3 regions of the Enterobacter sp. UNJFSC 003 genome follow, and region 3 is predicted to be linked to each of the others. Evidence: predicted binding sites of a transcription regulator. Region 3 holds the regulator's gene; each other region holds the start of a gene.

Region 1 (6,550 bases), on a different contig from region 3:
CGCCCCCACGCAGTGAAGTTCACCACGGGCCAGTGCAGGTTTAAGCATGTTCCCGGCATCCATCGCGCCATCACCTTTACCGGCCCCCACCATGGTATGCAGTTCGTCGATAAACAGAATGACGTTGCCTTCCTGTTTCGCCAGATCGTTAAGCACACCTTTCAGACGTTCTTCAAACTCACCGCGGTATTTCGCCCCGGCCACCAGCGCGCCCATATCCAGAGCCAGTACGCGACGACCTTTCAGCCCCTCCGGGACTTCACCGTTTACGATGCGCTGTGCCAACCCTTCAACGATAGCGGTCTTGCCCACACCAGGTTCACCAATCAGTACAGGGTTGTTTTTGGTACGACGCTGCAAGACCTGGATAGTACGACGAATTTCTTCGTCACGGCCGATCACCGGGTCAAGTTTGCCCTGCTCAGCACGCTCGGTCAGATCGACCGTAAATTTCTTCAAAGCCTGACGTTGGTCTTCGGCTCCCTGATCGTTCACGCTTTCACCTCCACGCATTTTCTCAATCGCCTGAGTCACATTGGCGGTGGTTGCGCCGGCAGTTTTCAGCAGGTCGGTCAAGGTACCGCGTGATTCAAGCGCCGCCAGAACAAACAGCTCCGACGAAATAAAGTTGTCCCCACGTTTTTGCGCCAGCTTGTCGCAAAGGTTCAGAACGCGCACCAGATCCTGGGACGGCTGTACGTCACCGCCGGTACCTTCCACCTGCGGTAAACGGCTCAGTGCCTGATCGATGGCTGTGCGTAGCTGGCCAGCATTAATGCCGGCAGACGTTAATAACGGACATACCGAACCCCCTTCCTGATTCAGCAAGGCGCTCATTAAATGAAGAGGTTCGATGAATTGGTTGTCGTGCCCCAGTGCGAGAGACTGGGCATCGGCGAGAGCAAGCTGGAATTTATTAGTAAGACGATCCAGACGCATAACTCCTCCCATAACAGGTCAATTTTGCTACTGGAGATTAAATGAGGTCATCCCTCAATTATTCAAGGTTAATGACCCGAATTATGTGAAAAGAAAACGGCACGTGCCAGATCGTCTTGATTCTTTAGGTTATATCAGCCAAATGAAACTTGCCATACGGCCTGTTGTTTTGTCCCGGCGATAAGAGAAAAAATCACCCTCTTCGGTGAAGGTACAGCGATCGCCGCCGAAGATATGCGTCACGCCAACATTATTCAGCCGCTGGCGGGCAAGCTGGTACATATCGGCCAGATACTTCTCATCCGCACTAACAAAAGCCTTCACGGCTTGCGGATCTTTAGCCATAAAGGCTTCGCGGACCTCTGCCCCCACCTCAAACGCATCAGGACCAATCGCCGGGCCAAGCCAGGCCATAATATTGGCAGGGGAGTCATTGAAGCAAGCGACGGTCTCTTCCAGCACGCCTTCACACAGACCACGCCAGCCCGCATGGGCGGCAGCCACTTCTGTTCCTGCCTGGTTGCAGAACAACACGGGCAAACAATCGGCTGTCATCACCGCACACACTGTCCCTGGAGTATTGCTGTAAGAGCCATCGGCACGTTTTGAAGCATAGGGTTCTCCCGTTAGCTTCAGCACATCGTTACCGTGCACCTGTTCCAGCCAGATCGGTTTCGATGGTAAATTACCCGCAGCAAACAGCCGCTTGCGGTTTTCTTCCACGTGTTCCAGGTTGTCGCCACAATGCGCGCCGAGGTTTAACGACTCCCACGCGCCCTGGCTCACACCGCCGATACGGGTCGAACTACAGGCAGCCACGCGTTCAGGCAGTGGCCACTCCGGGACAATCAGCTTGGTCATAACCAGTTCACTTGGTCCTTATGTTCTTCAAAGTCAGCACGCAGGGCTTCTATAAGTTCCACCATATCCTGCGGGAGCGGAGCATGCCACTCCATCTGAATACCGGTGATTGGGTGGTAAAGGCGCAGCATGATGGCGTGCAGTGCCTGACGATCAAATTTGCGCAGTACGCTGATGAAGTCATCCGACGCCCCTTTTGGCGGACGAGGACGCCCCCCGTACACCTGATCGCCCACCAGCGGATGGGTAATGTGCGCCATATGAACGCGGATCTGGTGAGTACGCCCGGTTTCCAGACGCAGACGTAAGCGCGTATGAATGCGGAAATGCTCCATGATGCGGTAATGCGTTACCGCCGGTTTACCCATCGGATGCACCGACATATGTGTACGCTTCGTCGGGTGACGGCTAATCGGTTCTTCAACCGTACCACCCGATGTCATATGACCAATGGCTACCGCTTCATATTCGCGGGTGATTTCGCGCAGCTGCAGCGATTCCACCAGACGAGTCTGAGCAGGAACGGTCTTAGCCACAACCATCAAACCGGTCGTGTCTTTATCCAGACGGTGCACAATACCGGCACGCGGTACGTCAGCAATTGGCGGATAATAATGGAGAAGTGCGTTAAGAACAGTACCATCAGGATTCCCCGCACCTGGGTGAACGACAAAATCACGCGGCTTGTTGATCACCAGGATGTCATCATCTTCATAGACGATGTTAAGGGGAATATCCTGCGGCTCGAATCGGATTTCCTCATCGATTTCAGCATTGATGGCGACAGCTTCCCCACCTAACACTTTCTCTTTAGGTTTGTCCCAGAGTTTGCCATTAACCAGCACGCGCTGGTCAAGAATCCATTCTTTTATACGTGAACGCGAATAATCAGGGAACAATTCGGCCAAAGCCTGATCTAAGCGTTGACCGAGCTGATTTTCGGAGACTGTTGCGGTGAGTTCTACTCGTTGTGCCATAAACTGCTTCTTCGTTTAACGTTGGGTTTTACGGCTTTGCCGTTTAATATAGTGTGCTATTGTAGCTGGTCTTAATCGGGAGCAGGAACAGAGTTTCTCCCGGACAAACATTTGAGGAAAGTCAAAACGTCATGACGCGCATGAAATATCTGGTGGCAGCGGCCACGTTGAGCCTGGCTTTGGTGGGCTGCTCCGGTTCAAATGAACAGGTCCCTGACAATCCGCCGAATGAAATCTATGCGACCGCACAACAAAAGTTGCAGGACGGTAACTGGAAACAGGCGATAACGCAACTGGAAGCGTTGGATAATCGCTATCCATTTGGCCCGTATTCTCAGCAGGTACAGTTAGATCTCATTTACGCCTACTACAAAAATGCCGATCTGCCGCTGGCTCAGGCAGCGATCGATCGCTTCATGCGTCTGAACCCGACTCATCCTAACATCGATTACGTGATGTATATGCGTGGTTTGACCAACATGGCGCTGGATGACAGTGCCCTGCAGGGCTTCTTCGGGGTGGATCGTTCCGACCGTGACCCGCAACACGCGCGTGATGCCTTTAACGACTTCTCGAAGCTGGTTCGCGGTTATCCGAACAGTCAGTACGTGACCGATGCCACCAAACGTCTGGTGTTCCTGAAAGATCGTCTGGCGAAATATGAATACTCGGTTGCTGAATACTATACGCGCCGTGGCGCATGGGTTGCCGTGGTTAACCGTGTAGAAGGTATGCTGCGCGATTACCCGGATACTCAGGCAACGCGCGATGGCCTTAAGCTGATGGAAAATGCGTATCGTCAGATGCAGATGACAACGCAGGCTGAAAAGGTGGCGAAAATCATCGCCGCAAACAGCAGCAACACCTGATAGATCTCAATATGCAAAACGGCAGCCCAAGGGCTGCCGTTTTTTATTCAATGTTGTCATTGGCTGAAGCGGTTTAGCTTTAATACATCCTATCAACTATGACCCTAATTATAGACGACGACAAGGTAAATATCGCCTCTTCCTGCCCTGCCTCACAAAAAAGATTCCCTGACAAAAACCGACAAAATAACGTGATCTAAATCACACATTTTGACATTAGGTCGGGTATGCTGGAATCACCAAGACGGAAAGACAAGAGGTAAAATTTATGACAATGAACATTACCAGTAAACAAATGGAAATTACTCCGGCAATCCGCCAGCACGTCGCAGACCGTCTCGCCAAACTGGATAAATGGCAAACTCATTTGATTAACCCGCATATCATTCTGTCTAAGGAGCCGCAGGGTTTCACCGCTGATGCAACTATCAATACTCCAAACGGCCATCTGGTCGCCAGCGCAAAACATGAAGATATGTACACCGCCATTAACGATTTGATCAACAAGCTGGAACGGCAGCTCAATAAAGTGCAACACAAAGGTGAAGCCCGTCGCGCCGCAACATCGGTGAAAGACGCCAGCTTCGCGGAAGAAGTTGAAGATGAGTAATCCTTTAAATTGAGTGTACCGCCAACGCGCCCTCGGGCGCGTTTTTTATTGACAGAATGAAAACAGTACGGGTACTTTAACCATAACAATCACAGGATGACTTCATGAAACCGACGCCGTTTTTCTTCGCATTCTTTTTTACCTTCCCCTGAATGGGAGGCGTTTCGTCGTGTGATAAAGAATGCGAAGACGAACAATAAGGCCTCCCAAACCGGGAGGCCTTTTTTATTGATAACAATAAACGAGACAGACAACACTATGACACCGGAAAACCCGTTACTGGATCTGCGAGTAAAAATCAGCGCGCTGGATGAAAAATTACTGGCACTGCTGGCAGAACGCCGCACGCTTGCCGTTGAAGTGGGTAAAGCCAAGCTGGATTCCCATCGTCCGGTACGTGACATTGACCGTGAGCGCGATCTGCTGGAACGTCTGATTCAGCTGGGTAAGGCACATCACCTTGATGCCCATTACATCACTCGTCTGTTCCAACTCATCATCGAAGACTCCGTCCTGACCCAACAAGCACTGCTGCAGCAACATCTGAATAAAACCAACCCGCACTCTGCCCGCATCGCGTTTCTTGGTCCTAAAGGCTCATATTCCCACCTGGCGGCGCGCCAGTACGCTGCCCGTCATTTCGAAGAGTTCATTGAGAGCGGCTGCGCAAAATTTGCGGATATTTTTAATCAGGTGGAGACCGGCCAGGCTGATTATGCCGTTGTACCGATTGAAAACACCAGCTCTGGTGCCATCAACGACGTGTACGATCTGCTGCAGCACACTAGCCTGTCGCTGGTTGGCGAGTTGACGATCCCTATCGATCACTGCGTGCTGGTCTCAGGCTCAACCGATTTGAACAAGATCGTGACGGTCTACAGCCACCCGCAACCTTTCCAGCAGTGCAGTCAGTTCCTGAACCGTTATCCAAACTGGAAAATTGAGTACACCGAGAGCACCTCCGCCGCGATGGAGAAAGTGGCACAGGCAAATTCCCCAACCGTTGCCGCACTCGGCAGCGAAGCGGGCGGCGCGCTGTATAGCTTACAGGTACTGGAACGTAACCTGGCTAACCAGACGCAAAACATCACCCGTTTCGTGGTGTTGGCTCGCAAGGCCATAGATGTTTCAGACCAGGTGCCGGCTAAAACGACCCTGCTGATGGCCACCGGCCAACAGGCTGGCGCGCTGGTTGAGGCACTGCTGGTGCTGCGTAACCACAACCTGATCATGACCCGGCTGGAATCCCGCCCCATTCACGGCAACCCGTGGGAAGAGATGTTCTACCTCGATATCCAGGCCAACCTGGAGTCTGCTTCCATGCAGAAGGCCCTGCGTGAGCTCGGTAAAATCACCCGCTCAATGAAAGTGCTGGGCTGCTATCCGAGCGAGAACGTCGTGCCTGTCGATCCGATCTAACGCTCGATAAAACGGCTTTTCTTCATCCCTGCCACGCTCACGGGCAGGGTGAAGATGGCGCCGGAAAGCGGGTATGCCGCTACCTCCTCCGCGTCCATATTTTCTCGCGTGGTGGTGATAAACAGCGTCTTCATATCATCGCCGCCAAAACAAACCATCGTCGGGCAACGAACCGGCAGGCGATACTCCTCCAGCTGTTCCCCTTGAGGTGAGAACCGCGCAATGCGCCAGCCATCAAACAGAGCACTCCAGTAACAGCCTTCCACATCCATTGCGGCGCCGTCAGGTATCCCCTCGCCGTCTTTGAATTGGCGAAATACCTCGCGTTTTCCGGGTTCGCCCTGTTCATCAAGCGGTGTACGGTAAATGACACCGTTAGGCGTGTCAGAGGTAAACATCCACTGCCGATCCGGGCTAAAGGCTAAACCGTTATGCCCGTGGATATCGCACTGGATGACGTGAGGCGTCAGGTCATTGTCGATGCGCATCAGCAGGGCGCCATTGTAATCCCCAGGCCCCCAGAAGGTGCCAGCATAGAAGCGGCCCAGGGAATCGGTTCCCCCATCGTTGAAACGCGCAAGCTGCGGATTAGACGGGTTATCACACACCTTGCGTCGAAGCAAACCGTGCTTATCGGTAAGCCAGATGCCATGACGCATCGCGACGATAAAACCACCGTGCTCACGCAGCGCGAAACAGCCCACCTCTTCGTGGAAGGAGAGTACCGAGTGTTGTGCGCTGGGCAGATGGTAACGGTGGATTTCGCCTTCCAGAATGTCCGCCCAGTAGAGCGCGTTCTCTTCAGCGCTCCAGGTCGGGCATTCCGGCAAATGCCCGGTGTAATTCAACAGCAGCTGTGGTTCAGCCATAACAGT
Region 2 (6,550 bases), 350 kb from region 3:
CCGCGCTTGTCGATCCCGGCGGTGACGCTGAGAAAATCAAGCAGGAGGTTGCAGCCAGCGGCGTAACGCTGATGCAGATTTTGCTGACCCATGGTCATCTTGATCATGTGGGGGCTGCCGCTGAACTGGCTGAACACTACGGTGTGCCGGTGATCGGCCCGGAAAAAGAAGATGAGTTCTGGCTGCAGGGGTTACCCGCGCAAAGCCGCATGTTTGGCCTCGATGAGTGTCTGCCGTTGACGCCCGATCGCTGGTTGAACGAAGGAGAGAGTGTTACCGTAGGGAATGTGACTTTACAGGTGTTGCATTGTCCTGGCCATACGCCAGGCCATATTGTCTTCTTTGATGACCAGTCCCGTCTGCTGATTTCCGGCGATGTGATTTTCAAAGGTGGCGTAGGACGCAGCGATTTCCCGCGTGGCGATCATGGGCAGTTGATTCAGTCGATTAAACAGAGGTTATTGCCGTTAGGCGATGATGTGACGTTTATCGCGGGACATGGGCCGATGTCGACGCTGGGCTATGAGCGAGTGCATAACCCGTTCCTTCAAGATGAAATGCCTGTCTGGTAAACCGAATTAAATAAAAAAAGCCTGCGCGATGCAGGCTTTTTTGTGGGCGCAGATTACAGGACGGCGACAATGGCTTCGCACAGCGGCGCCATGTTGTCCGGCGTCATGCCTGCAACGTTCACGCGGCCAGAAGCCACGGCGTAAACGCCAAACTCTTCACGCAGGCGCAGAACCTGCTCTTTGGTCAGTCCGCTGAACGAGAACATACCATTCTGCTTGATAATAAAGCTGAAGTCGCGGTCTGCCCCTTTTTCCGCCAGCGTGCTCACGAACAGCAGGCGCATGCGCTGAATGCGTTGGCGCATATCGTTCAGCTCTTGTTCCCAGATTGCACGCAGCGCATCGTTGCTCAGGATCGTTGCAACAACAGAAGCCCCGTGCGCCGGTGGGTTAGAGTAGTTGGCACGGATCACGGATTTCATCTGGCTAAATGCACGATCAACGGTTTGCTCGTCAGCTGCCACCAGCGTACAAGCGCCCACGCGCTCATTGTACAGGCCAAAGTTCTTCGAGTAGGAACTGGCAACGATCAACTCCTGATGCACGGCTGCGAATGCGCGCAGGCCTTCGGCATCCTCTTCCAGACCACGAGCAAAGCCCTGGTAAGCGAAGTCAAACAGTGGCAGCCAGCCTTTTTCGACGGACAGTTTCGCCAGTTGTTCCCACTGCTCCAGCGTCGGATCGATACCGGTAGGGTTATGGCAGCAGCCGTGAAATAGCACGACATCACCAGCCTGTGCTTCGTTCAGGCTCGCCAGCAGGCCATCGAAATCAAGGGCGTGGTTTGCCGCGTCATAGTAAGCATATTCGCGCACTTCAAGCCCCGCAGAGTTAAAGACGCTCTTATGGTTCGGCCAGCTTGGGTTGCTTACCCAGACACGCTTAACAGACGTATTTTTTGCAAGGAAATCCGCCGCCACGCGCAACGCGCCGGTACCGCCTGGGGTTTGTGCCGTGCGAGCGCGTTTGCTGCTCACAATCGCACTGCCTTTTCCGAACAGCAGTTCCTGAGTGCAACGACCAAATTCAGGGATACCATCAATACCGAGGTAATTCTTGGTGGTTTCGTTTTCCAGCAGATACTGCTCAGCTTTCTTAACGCTGGTCAGTACCGGTGTTTTGCCGGTTTCATCTTTATATACACCAATACCCAGGTTGATTTTGCCAGGGCGGTCGTCGGCACGAAACAGATCGGCCAGGCCCAGAATAGGGTCGGCAGGAGCGGCGGTAATGTTCTCAAACATGACGAAGTTCCATTGTGATTACAGAAGTGAAATCCGCTATCAGGTTAACGGTAGATTTACAAAATGCCAACCGTTTGCGACGAAAAGCGTGCGGCTTTTCAAAAGTCGCCATTATTTACTCTCAGACATAAAAAAACAGGGCCGAAGCCCTGTTCATTAAGCATATAACAACGAGGTGTACTGATTAGAACTGGTAAACCAGACCCACAGCAACAGTGTCGTCGCTGCTGACGCCCAGCTTGTTGTCGTCTTTCAGCTGGTTGATCTGGTAGTCAACATAGGTGGACATGTTTTTGTTGAAGTAGTAAGTCGCGCCAACGTCGATATAGTTGATGAAGTCTTCGTCACCAATACCTTCTACGTCTTTCGCTTTAGATTTGTAGTAAGCGATGGATGGACGCAGACCGAAGTCGAACTGGTACTGTGCTACAACAGAGAAGTCCTGAGATTTGTTAGCGAAGCCACGGCTGCCCAGACGCGCTGCGTTGCGCATTTCACCATACAGTGCTGCCAGGTAAATGTTGTTCGCGTCGTATTTCAGGCCAGTTGCCCACTGCTCAGCTTTGTCGCCTTTGCCCCATGCCAGAGTCTGCTGGTTGTCGGTACGGTCAGCAGCACCGTAAGCACCCACAACGCCGAAGCCTTCGTAATCATAGCTCAGAGAAGTTGCCCAGCCGTCGCCGTTAGAACGAGTTGCATCGGTACGCTCGTTTTTACCCAGGTACTGAACGCCGAAGTTCAGACCGTCAACCAGACCGAAGAAACCGCTGTTACGGTAAGTCGCCAGACCACCAGTACGGCCAGAGAAGAAGTTATCGCTCACACCGGTGTCGCCGCCGAACTCTGGCAGCATATCGGTGATGCCGATTGCATCATAAACCAGGCCATAGTTACGACCGTAGTCGAAGGAGCCTGCATCACCGTATTTCAGGCCAGCGAACGCCAGACGGGTTTTGTTACCGGACTGAGCATCAGCGCCTTCGGAGTTGTTACCCTGGAAGTTGTATTCCCACTGGCCGTAACCGGTCAGTTGGTCATTGATCTTGGTTTCGCCTTTGAAGCCGAGACGCGCATAAGTCTTGTCGCCGTCATTACCAGAATCATCAGAGAAGTAATGCAGGCCAACTGCTTTCCCGTACAGATCTAATTTGTTGCCGTCTTTGTTATAGATTTCTGCAGCGTTTGCTGCACCGGCTACCAGCAGGGCAGGGACTACCACTGCCAGAATATTGCGCTTCATCATTATTTATTACCCTCATTGGTTTTTTTATGACACTCGCCACTGCCGTCAATAAATTCTGTCAATAAATATTTCCGGAACTATTGATGAGAGTTAGGTGTCTTTATGTATCTGATAGGCATCTTTCCATTCATAGAACCGTTTCGCTAGCCTGAAAGTGCTACAAATCTCAAGATTGAGTAACAAAAAGCAATCATGTGTAACTAAATATGTATTTTGAGGAACTTTGTGAACCACCTCAAATTTCAGAGCGATCTGGTGATTTAAACAACACACTCATTTCTATATATATGAATTCCTTATGATTAATTTGGATAAAGGCATTTCATATACACAGATGTTAAACGACTCATTTTTTCTTATGAGTCAAGTGAGACTTCTGGATGGCTGTATATTCGGTCAAAATTTGTGCTAATGCTTGAGGATGTAATAATCGCAATAAGACTGTGGTTTATTTTTTGTGCGTAGATATTTCGTGGAAACAAAACGTAACAGGTAGTGGTTATGACGGGGTTGTAGTTTAAAGATGCTGACTTTGTACTGACGAAAATTGACAATACAGAATAAAATAATGGCCAGCATAAGCTGGCCATTTGCATGTATGGCGGTTAGAAGCTGGCGTTACGTGGTGTACGAGGGAAAGGAATAACGTCACGAACGTTCTGAACACCGGTAACATAGGCAATCAGACGTTCAAAGCCCAGACCAAAGCCGGAGTGCGGTACGGTGCCGTAACGGCGCAGATCGCGATACCAGCTGTAATCAGCAGGATTCAGACCCATCTCTTCCATACGCGCATCCAGTATGTCCAGACGCTCTTCACGCTGGGAACCACCGATGATCTCACCAATACCCGGAGCCAGAACATCCATCGCCGCAACAGTTTTACCGTCTTCGTTAAGGCGCATGTAGAAGGCCTTAATGTCTTTCGGGTAGTTTTTCACCACAACTGGTGCTTTGAAGTGTTTCTCTGCCAGATAGCGTTCATGCTCGGAGGAGAGATCTACGCCCCAGTACACCGGGTTCTCGAACTTCTCACCGCATTTTTCGAGGATCGCGACAGCATCGGTGTAGTCCACCTGAGCGAAGTCCGCTGATACAAAGCGCTCAAGACGGGCAACGGCGTCGCTATCAACGCGTTCTGCGAAGAACTTCATGTCGTCAGCGCGTTCTTCGAGAACTGCTTTGAACACGTATTTCAGCATCGCTTCTGCCAGACCGGCAACATCATTCAGGTCTGCGAAGGCCACTTCAGGCTCCAGCATCCAGAATTCTGCCAGGTGACGGCTGGTGTTGGAGTTTTCAGCACGGAAAGTTGGGCCAAAGGTGTAGATCTTCGACAGTGCACAGGCGTAAGTCTCACCGTTGAGCTGGCCAGAAACCGTCAGGAAAGCTTCTTTACCAAAGAAGTCTTTGTCATAGTCGACTTTGCCTTCCGGTGTGCGCGGCAGGTTTTCCATATCCAGCGTTGAGACGCGGAACATTTCGCCAGCACCTTCAGTATCTGAAGCCGTGATCAGCGGAGTCGATACCCAGAAATAACCCTGCTCATCGAAGAAGCGATGCAGCGCTTGTGCCAGCGTGTGGCGCACACGGGCAACCGCACCAATCAGGTTGGTACGCGGACGCAGGTGAGCCACTTCACGAAGGTACTCAATGCTGTGGCGTTTTGCTGCCATCGGGTAGGTATCAGGATCTTCAACCCAGCCGGTCACTTCAATCGCAGAGGCCTGGATTTCGAAACTCTGACCCTGGCCAGGTGAAGCCACTACAACACCGGTCACAATAACGGAGCAACCCGTCGTCAGGTGCAGAACGTCATCATTGTAATTGGGCAGAGAATTATTAATGACGGCCTGTACAGGATCAAAGCAGGAACCGTCATAGACGGCGAGGAAGGAGATGCCAGCTTTAGAATCTCGGCGGGTACGCACCCATCCGCGCACGGTGACTTCCTGGTCAACGGCGACGCGGCCCTGGAGTACGTCGGCTACAGGCACAACGCTCATAATATTCTCTCTGTTAATAGTCGGAAAAAATAAACACTTGTCCACCCAAATGGGGGGATATCTATGTTACCTACCATCCGCTATCAGACAAGTAAATTTCGCAGTCAAAAGAGAAGAATTAAGAAATAAATAAGGAGAGGGGAGCCATGAAGGCTCCCTCAAGCGCTTAGCTGGCTTTTTTGATCTGGGGGAGATCAAACGCTTTTCGCAACGCGCGGACAAATGCCTTGTCATGACAGATGGTTTTACCGGGGCTGTCGGAGAGTTTTGCCACCGGCTTACCGTTACATTCCACCAGCTTTATGACGATGTTCAGAGGTTTTACCTGAGGAATATCGCATGTCAAACGCGTACCGATACCAAAACTGAGATTCACTCGGGTCGAGAAATGGCGATAAAGATCGACCGCTTTTGCTAAATCAAGGTTATCAGAGAAAACCAGCACCTTGCTCATGGGATCAATGCCGAGCTTTTCATAATGCGCAATAGCCTTCTCACCCCATTCGACCGGATCGCCGGAATCATGGCGCAGTCCCTGATAGCGTTCAGCAAATTCAGGGCCGAAGTCGCGCAGGAACGCATCCATTGTAATACAGTCGGTGAGGGCGATTCCCAGCTTATCCGGATACTCTTCCAGCCACGCGGCCAGCGCAACGCGCTGGCTGTTAGCCAGATCGGGACTGATTTGCTGATGTGCCTGGAACCACTCATGCGCCTGTGTACCCATTGGTGTCAGGTCCAGACGACGGGCGAGATCGTAGTTGCTGGTGCCAACAAACCACGATTCCTGCTGCAGGCGTTTGACGATAGCCTGCTGAACCTCGCGAGAGAAGCGGCGACGCGTGCCAAAATCCATCAGGCGGAAGCGGGACATATCCAGTCCTGCGGTCAGCGCGGAGAACTCAACAAGTTTGTTTTCAAGCGAGGCAACGGCTTGTTCAACACCGACTTCCGGCGAACGGTAGCGGTGAGCCAGTTCGCTTATCACGGCAAGCAGCGGGACCTCCCACATGATCACTTCACGCCACGGGCCTTCAAGGCGAATATTCAGCTTGCCGTTATCGTTGGTGATAGTGACTTGTTCCGGCTTATAGCGGAAATCGCGCAGCCAGTCCAGATAGTCAGCTTTAAAGAAGGGGAGGCCGGAAAGCCACTGGTATTCGTCGTCCTGCAGCGTCAGATGCTTCATAGCATCGACCTGTTCACGAATGGCGTCTGCGTAGATACCGAGCAAGTCGTCGCCACGACAGCGGAATTCCGCCGCAACGTGGACATCATAGTAATGATGGAATACGGCTTGCTGCATATGCAGTTTATACGCGTCGGTATCCAGCAATGTATGCAGAACAGGAGAAGCGAATCGAGTCATAGGTGCGCAGTAGCATCCTCTCACAGGAGCGTTTAGTACAATAAACAACTCCGGAGTATACCTTGTTTAGTGATTTATTGAACCCCGATCACAACATAAGCGCTCTTTATGGTCGA
Region 3 (6,550 bases):
GAGCGGCCTGGCGCTGGGGCAAACGGTCTTATCTAAAGCCTGTATTACCGCGGGTATTGAGTTTGACGGCACTCAGGCTCACTCGGCGTTATATGATACCGAGCGTACGGCTGAGCTGTTCTGTGAAATAGTCAACCGTTGGAAACGTCTGGGTGGCTGGCCGCTGCCAATGGCGGACAGCGAGGAATAGGCAAAAAAAAGCGACTCTAGCGAGTCGCTTTTTTGTCTACGCAAAATAGTTATTCTGCGTCCGGCTCTTCCGTTTTGTACTTAGCCGCGGTTTCTTTGATCAGCTGCTGCAGTTCGCCACGCTGATACATTTCGATCAGGATGTCGCAACCGCCAACCAGCTCACCGTCAACCCACAGCTGTGGGAAGGTCGGCCAGTTTGCATATTTTGGCAGCTCAGCGCGGATATCAGGGTTTTGCAGGATATCAACGTAAGCAAAACGCTCGCCACAGGCAGAGAGCGCCTGAACCGCTTGCGCAGAGAAACCGCAGCTTGGCAGCTTCGGAGAACCTTTCATGTACAGGAGAATCGGGTTTTCAGCAATCTGGTGCTGAATTTTTTCAATAGTGGTGCTCATGTCTTGCTTCCTTAAACTTCTGTTACGGCATTCGTCTGACATTGTAGCGGTTAAGACAGACATCGGAAAATAACATTTTCGTCACGTCTATCCATTTTAACGCGTGTCGCCATAAGATGCATTGCAAATGTAGCTTAACCCTGATTCGCGTAAGGTTTTGCTTAGGGAGTGAACAATAGTGCTACAGATTGATGAATTTTTTTGCACTTGCTAACGAAACAGGATTTTAGATTGAAAAATGCTATTAACTTATCGGGTTTTTATAGATTAGAATCGACGGGCTTTGTAAATCATACGCGGGTATTATTGATGGCCTGCATTCATCAGGGGACTGCCCAGTGGCGCGGATAAATAAAATCTCGATCACGCTCTGTGCTTTACTGTTTACAACACTCTCATTCACGCCAGCGGCGAACGCCTCTGAACAGGCGCGGCATTCTGCTGTACAAAAAACGCATCTGGCAAAAACCACAGAACGTAAGAAAAAAACCACCAGCAAAACCGTAAAGAAAAAAACCACGCCTCAGACAAAAAAAATCGCCTCCAGCAAAACAAAATCGAATACATCCCATACCGCCCTGCCAGGCAAGCGCAAAGCCTCGCAAACTGCCGCTAACCTGGTCACCGAAAAATGCATGACGCGTAAAGGCCACAAAGCGAAATGCACTAAAGTCAACAAAATTGCGGAAGTGCATAAGGTTCGCGTTCAGAAAGCCCAAAAAACGGCAATGAACAAATTGATGGGACAAATTGGCAAACCGTATCACTGGGGTGGGTCCTCCCCGCGTACCGGTTTTGACTGCAGCGGCCTCGTTTATTACGCATACAAAGATCTGGTGAAATTCCGCATTCCGCGTACCGCCAATGAAATGTATCACCTGCGCGACGCCGCACCGGTTAACCGTGGCGAGCTGGAAAACGGCGATCTGGTCTTCTTCCGCACCCAGGGGCGCGGCACGGCAGACCATGTCGGCGTGTACGTAGGCAACGGGAAATTTATCCAGTCGCCGCGCAGCGGCCAGGATATTCAAATTACCTCACTCAGCGAAGATTACTGGGTGCGCCATTATGTTGGCGCGCGCCGCGTAATGACGCCGAAAACCATCCGCTAATCCCTGCCCTGCCACCTCTGTGACAGGGTAAGTTCCTCTTTTGCATACCCTTTCAATTTGCTATCCTTTCCTTGTTGTCTGTAGGGTTATTGGCAGCGTAAATATAATAAGGAGAGAAGCAATGTCGTTCGAATTACCTGCACTACCGTATGCAAAAGACGCCCTGGCACCGCACATTTCTGCGGAAACCCTGGAGTATCACTACGGCAAACATCACCAGACGTATGTCACCAACCTGAACAACCTGATCAAAGGCACCGATTTTGAAGGCAAAACGCTGGAAGAGATCGTACGCAGTTCAGAGGGTGGCGTGTTTAATAACGCCGCTCAGGTGTGGAACCATACCTTCTACTGGCACTGCCTGGCGCCAAATGCAGGTGGGGAACCGAAGGGTGAGCTGGCGGCTGCCATTAACGCAGCGTTCGGCAGCTTTGCGGATTTCAAAGCGAAGTTTACTGATGCCGCAATCAAAAACTTTGGTTCTGGCTGGACGTGGCTGGTGAAAGAGGCGGATGGCAAACTGGCTATTGTTTCCACTTCAAACGCCGGTACGCCACTGACCACTAGCGCAACGCCGCTGATGACCGTGGATGTCTGGGAACACGCCTACTACATTGATTACCGCAACGCGCGTCCTAACTATCTGGAGCACTTCTGGTCTCTGGCTAACTGGGACTTTGTGGCGAAGAACTTCGCCGCGTAAGAGACACGCAGAAGGGTCCGCCCTTCTGCGCTTTTAGCTTATTCTGTGGCGCATGCCGCTTCAGGTTGTTTGCGACCCGACATCAGCACCAATAGCAGGCCGAGGGCAGCAATGATGGCGCCCATCACCGGTACAAAGCTGTACCCCAGCCCACCCGAAATCACTGCGCCGCCTGCTGCGGCACCCAAGGCATTCCCCAGATTAAACGCACCAATATTGACGGATGAAGAGAGTCCCGGAGCTTCATGGGCGACGCGCATGACGCGCATCTGCAATGGCGGTACCACTGCGAAGGTGGCTGCGCCCCATACCACCATGGCAATTGCCGCCCCCACCTCATTTTGCGCCAACCAGGGTATCGCCACCATAATGGCAATCAGCAGGGTCAGGAAGCCTTTCAGGGTACCGCTCACAGAACGGTCGGCCAACTTGCCCCCGAGGTAATTACCGATAGAGAAGCCCACGCCGATCAGCACCAGCATCGCGGTAATAAAAAGCGGCGTTGCATGCATTATCTCGTGCAGTACCGGGGAAATATAGGTGTAGAGCGTAAACATCGCCCCTGCTCCGAGAACGGTTGTCAGCAGCGCAGAGAGCACTTGAGGACGCACCAGCACTGAGAGTTCTTTACGCACATCCGGACGTTCGCCCGCGCTGCCTTTCGGTAACGAGAAGAACAGGGCGATCATCGCCACCACACCCAGCCCGGCAGTGGCGAGGAAGGACATCCGCCATCCGATCGCTTCCCCCATCCAGGTTGCAGCAGGTACGCCGCCAATATTGGCAATCGTCAGCCCCATAAACATGGTCGCCACTGCGCTGGCCTGCTTATGTTTGGGCACCACGCTTGCGGCAACGACAGAGCCCAGCCCAAAGAAGGCGCCGTGGTTCAGGCTGGTCAGAATACGGGACAGCATCAGCGTGGTGTAATCCGGCGCAATGGCGGAGAGCACATTGCCCAGCGTAAAGATGGCCATCAGGAAAATCAGCGCGTTGCGTCGCGCCCGATGCGAAAGCAACAGCGTCATCAGCGGAGCCCCCACCATCACGCCAATGGCGTAGGCGCTGATCAACATACCGGCCGCAGGGATAGAAACCTCTACGCCTTGGGCGATAACGGGCAATAACCCCATCGGGGAAAATTCAGTGGTGCCAATCCCAAAAGCGCCGATCGCCAGGGCCAGCAGGGGAAAATTGATTTTCATGCGTCAACTCCGGATGCCGTGTTATGTCGTAACACAGAACAAAGAAGCGGAAAGCATGACATCAATCACAAAAAATGAGAAGTTAACAAATTGGCAAAAGATTTTTGCCAGAGGGGTAACAATCGGGATAAGCAGGAGGGAGAGAACGCTCCCTCCGCGTAAATCAGTGCAGTACTGCCGTCAAACCTGCGGCAACAATCAGCGCCAGCACAATCACGGTCGTCGTCAGCGAAAACTTCAGATCGGTATTCATCAATTTTTCTCCTTTTAATCCCCCCACAAAAAGTGAGTCTGCTCATTTTTACACAGTTTACGTCAAAAATCTTCCTGGATTTAAACGGATATCCACTTTTGCTCTTCCCCTTTTCACCAAGATAGGACAAAATTCCACGCTAAATTTATTAGCGTACCGGCCATTGACCCCCTCCTGACGTCCTGAGTCGTTTTCCCGGCGTGTCGCAATTCCAGATTGCGTAATAAGGGTGAGAGAAGGCAAACGTTTACCTTCATGTTTTTCAGGAGCTTAGGATATGGTCTGGAGTGACATTTAATGGCAACAATTAAAGATGTGGCAAAACGCGCAAACGTTTCCACTACAACCGTATCACATGTTATTAACAAAACCCGTTTCGTTGCGGAAGAGACGCGCAATGCCGTCTGGGCAGCGATCAAGGAACTGCACTACTCGCCGAGTGCGGTTGCGCGCAGTCTTAAAGTTAATCACACCAAATCCATTGGTTTGCTGGCCACCAGCAGTGAAGCGGCCTATTTTGCCGAGATCATTGAAGCGGTAGAAAAAAACTGCTTCCAGAAAGGCTATACCCTTATCCTGGGCAACGCGTGGAACAACATTGAAAAACAGCGAGCCTATCTGTCAATGATGGCGCAGAAGCGCGTGGATGGTCTGCTGGTGATGTGCTCCGAGTACCCGGAGTCGGTGCTTTCCATGCTTGAAGAGTATCGCCACATACCGATGGTCGTTATGGACTGGGGTGAAGCGCGTGCCGACTTCACCGATTCCGTGATTGATAACGCCTTCGAAGGCGGTTATATGGCGGGACGTTATTTGGTGGAACGCGGTCACCGCGAAATTGGTGTGATACCGGGGCCGCTGGAGCGCAACACCGGTGCGGGCCGCCTGGCCGGGTTTATGAAAGCGATGGAAGAAGCGATGATCGCGGTGCCGGAAAACTGGATTGTTCAGGGTGACTTTGAACCCGAATCAGGCTATCGCGCGATGCAGCAGATTGTCTCCCAGCCGCACCGTCCGACCGCCGTCTTCTGTGGTGGTGACATCATGGCGATGGGTGCACTCTGTGCGGCAGATGAGCTGGGGCTGCGCGTACCGCAGGATATTTCCGTCATCGGGTATGACAACGTGCGTAACGCGCGCTTCTTTACCCCTGCGCTGACCACCATTCACCAGCCAAAAGATTCACTGGGCGAAACAGCCTTCAATATGCTGATGGACAGGATCGTCAACAAGCGAGAAGAATCCCAGTCAATTGAAGTTCATCCTCGCCTTATTGAACGCCGTTCCGTTGCGGATGGTCCGTTCCGCGACTACCGTCGTTAATCTCATACGGAGCCCGCTACGCTGGCTCCCGTAACCACTCCCGGTTAAGCGTATCACTGTCTCCCAGGTAATCCAGAAGCCAGGCCATTGCAGGTGATACATCGCTTTGCTGCCATGTCAGGCAACAGGCGGCATCCGGGAAGGGGTTCTCCAGCGTCAGCGCAGCCCATTCACCCGTGTCAATGCGCGGGCGCGCAAAATGGCCAGGCACCATTGCAACGCACAGCCCGGCGCTGAGGCAGGTCGCGGATGATTCCCAGTCCGGGGCCACAACCCGGCGCTGGTTATCCAGCAGCCAGGTAATACGCTTGGGCAACGAGCGCGAGGTATCTTCCAACACCAGCGACGGCCAGTTGCGCAGCGCGTCATCGCTCAGCGGCCCTTCCATTGTCGCCAGCGGATGCTCACGCGCCACCACGCATTTCCAGTTAAGCATGCCCATATCGCGGAACGCATAGCGCCCCCCGACGGGGATCGCCTGGGTTGCCCCAATCGCCATCTCCACCCTGCCGTCCGCCAGCGCGTCCCAGACGCCGTTGAACACCTCCTGGGACACCCGCAGCTCCACATCCGAGAAATGACGATAAAAATCAACAATCATCTGCCGCGTTCGTTCCGGTTTGACGATGTTATCTACCGCGATGGAAAGATGCCCTCGCCAGCCGTTAGCAATCTGCTGACACTGTTCTCGGGTGATCTGCATTTTTTTGATAACAGATCGCCCTTCTTTCAAAAACCACGCCCCGGCAGGCGTTAACTCAACGTCGCGATGACGCCGTTCAAACAGGGGAACCGCCAGCCACTCTTCCAGCTGGCGTACCGTATAGCTTATCGCCGAGGGCACGCGGTGTAGCTCCTGCGCTGCACCGCTAAAGCTGCCGTTACGCGCGACGGCATCCACAACTTCAAGAGAATAATCTGACCACATTTTCTGCCTGCAAAATTTTTGAATGCACCCGCCAAATATTAGCGTTTCACAAGCCGCTTTGCACTCCCTACACTCTGCGCCAACGTACACCTGCCTCCTCAAGGAGAAGAAATAATGCAACCTCATAAAGGATTTTTAGTCTGGCTCGCCGGTTTGAGCGTGCTGGGCTTTTTGGCCACCGATATGTACCTGCCGGCCTTTGCCGCGATGCAGGAAGATTTACAGACCCCGGCTGCCGCCATCAGCGCCAGCCTGAGCGTATTCCTTGCCGGCTTTGCCTTCGCGCAGTTGCTCTGGGGCCCGCTTTCCGATCGCTTTGGTCGTAAGCCGGTCTTGTTGCTGGGTCTGGCTATTTTTGCCGTGGGCTGTCTGGGGATGCTGTGGGTACGCGATGCAGCCTGGCTGCTGGTGCTGCGCTTCGTGCAGGCCGTTGGCGTAT

What was found. The regulator PurR, encoded in region 3, represses purine synthesis genes. The targets are predictions, from matches to a motif close to CANGCAAACGTTTGCNTG.
Region 1: the regulator PurR is predicted to act here: its motif matches at 3,800-3,817, upstream of raiA (ribosome-associated translation inhibitor RaiA).
Region 2: the regulator PurR is predicted to act here: its motif matches at 1,880-1,897, upstream of V5P19_RS09085 (amino acid aminotransferase).

The regions. Positions count from the first base shown of each region.
Region 1 is NZ_JBAKHK010000014.1:93,876-100,425, reverse strand. Features, by position in the region: gene clpB (ATP-dependent chaperone ClpB) at 1-939, opposite strand, end outside; gene yfiH (purine nucleoside phosphorylase YfiH) at 1,069-1,800, opposite strand; gene rluD (23S rRNA pseudouridine(1911/1915/1917) synthase RluD) at 1,797-2,777, opposite strand; gene bamD (outer membrane protein assembly factor BamD) at 2,909-3,646, shown strand; gene raiA (ribosome-associated translation inhibitor RaiA) at 3,915-4,256, shown strand; Phe leader region at 4,360-4,485, shown strand; gene pheL (pheA operon leader peptide PheL) at 4,361-4,408, shown strand; gene pheA (bifunctional chorismate mutase/prephenate dehydratase) at 4,515-5,675, shown strand; gene V5P19_RS20995 (SMP-30/gluconolactonase/LRE family protein) at 5,672-6,544, opposite strand.
Region 2 is NZ_JBAKHK010000002.1:606,298-612,847, reverse strand. Features, by position in the region: gene V5P19_RS09090 (MBL fold metallo-hydrolase) at 1-572, shown strand, start outside; gene V5P19_RS09085 (amino acid aminotransferase) at 626-1,816, opposite strand; gene ompF (porin OmpF) at 2,001-3,059, opposite strand; gene asnS (asparagine--tRNA ligase) at 3,665-5,065, opposite strand; gene pncB (nicotinate phosphoribosyltransferase) at 5,232-6,434, opposite strand.
Region 3 is NZ_JBAKHK010000002.1:252,883-259,432, forward strand. Features, by position in the region: gene rnt (ribonuclease T) at 1-190, shown strand, start outside; gene grxD (monothiol glutaredoxin 4) at 240-587, opposite strand; gene V5P19_RS07265 (C40 family peptidase) at 926-1,699, shown strand; gene sodB (superoxide dismutase [Fe]) at 1,821-2,402, shown strand; gene V5P19_RS07275 (MFS transporter) at 2,441-3,607, opposite strand; gene V5P19_RS07280 (YnhF family membrane protein) at 3,771-3,860, opposite strand; gene purR (HTH-type transcriptional repressor PurR) at 4,158-5,183, shown strand; gene punR (DNA-binding transcriptional activator PunR) at 5,200-6,111, opposite strand; gene punC (purine nucleoside transporter PunC) at 6,226-6,550, shown strand, end outside.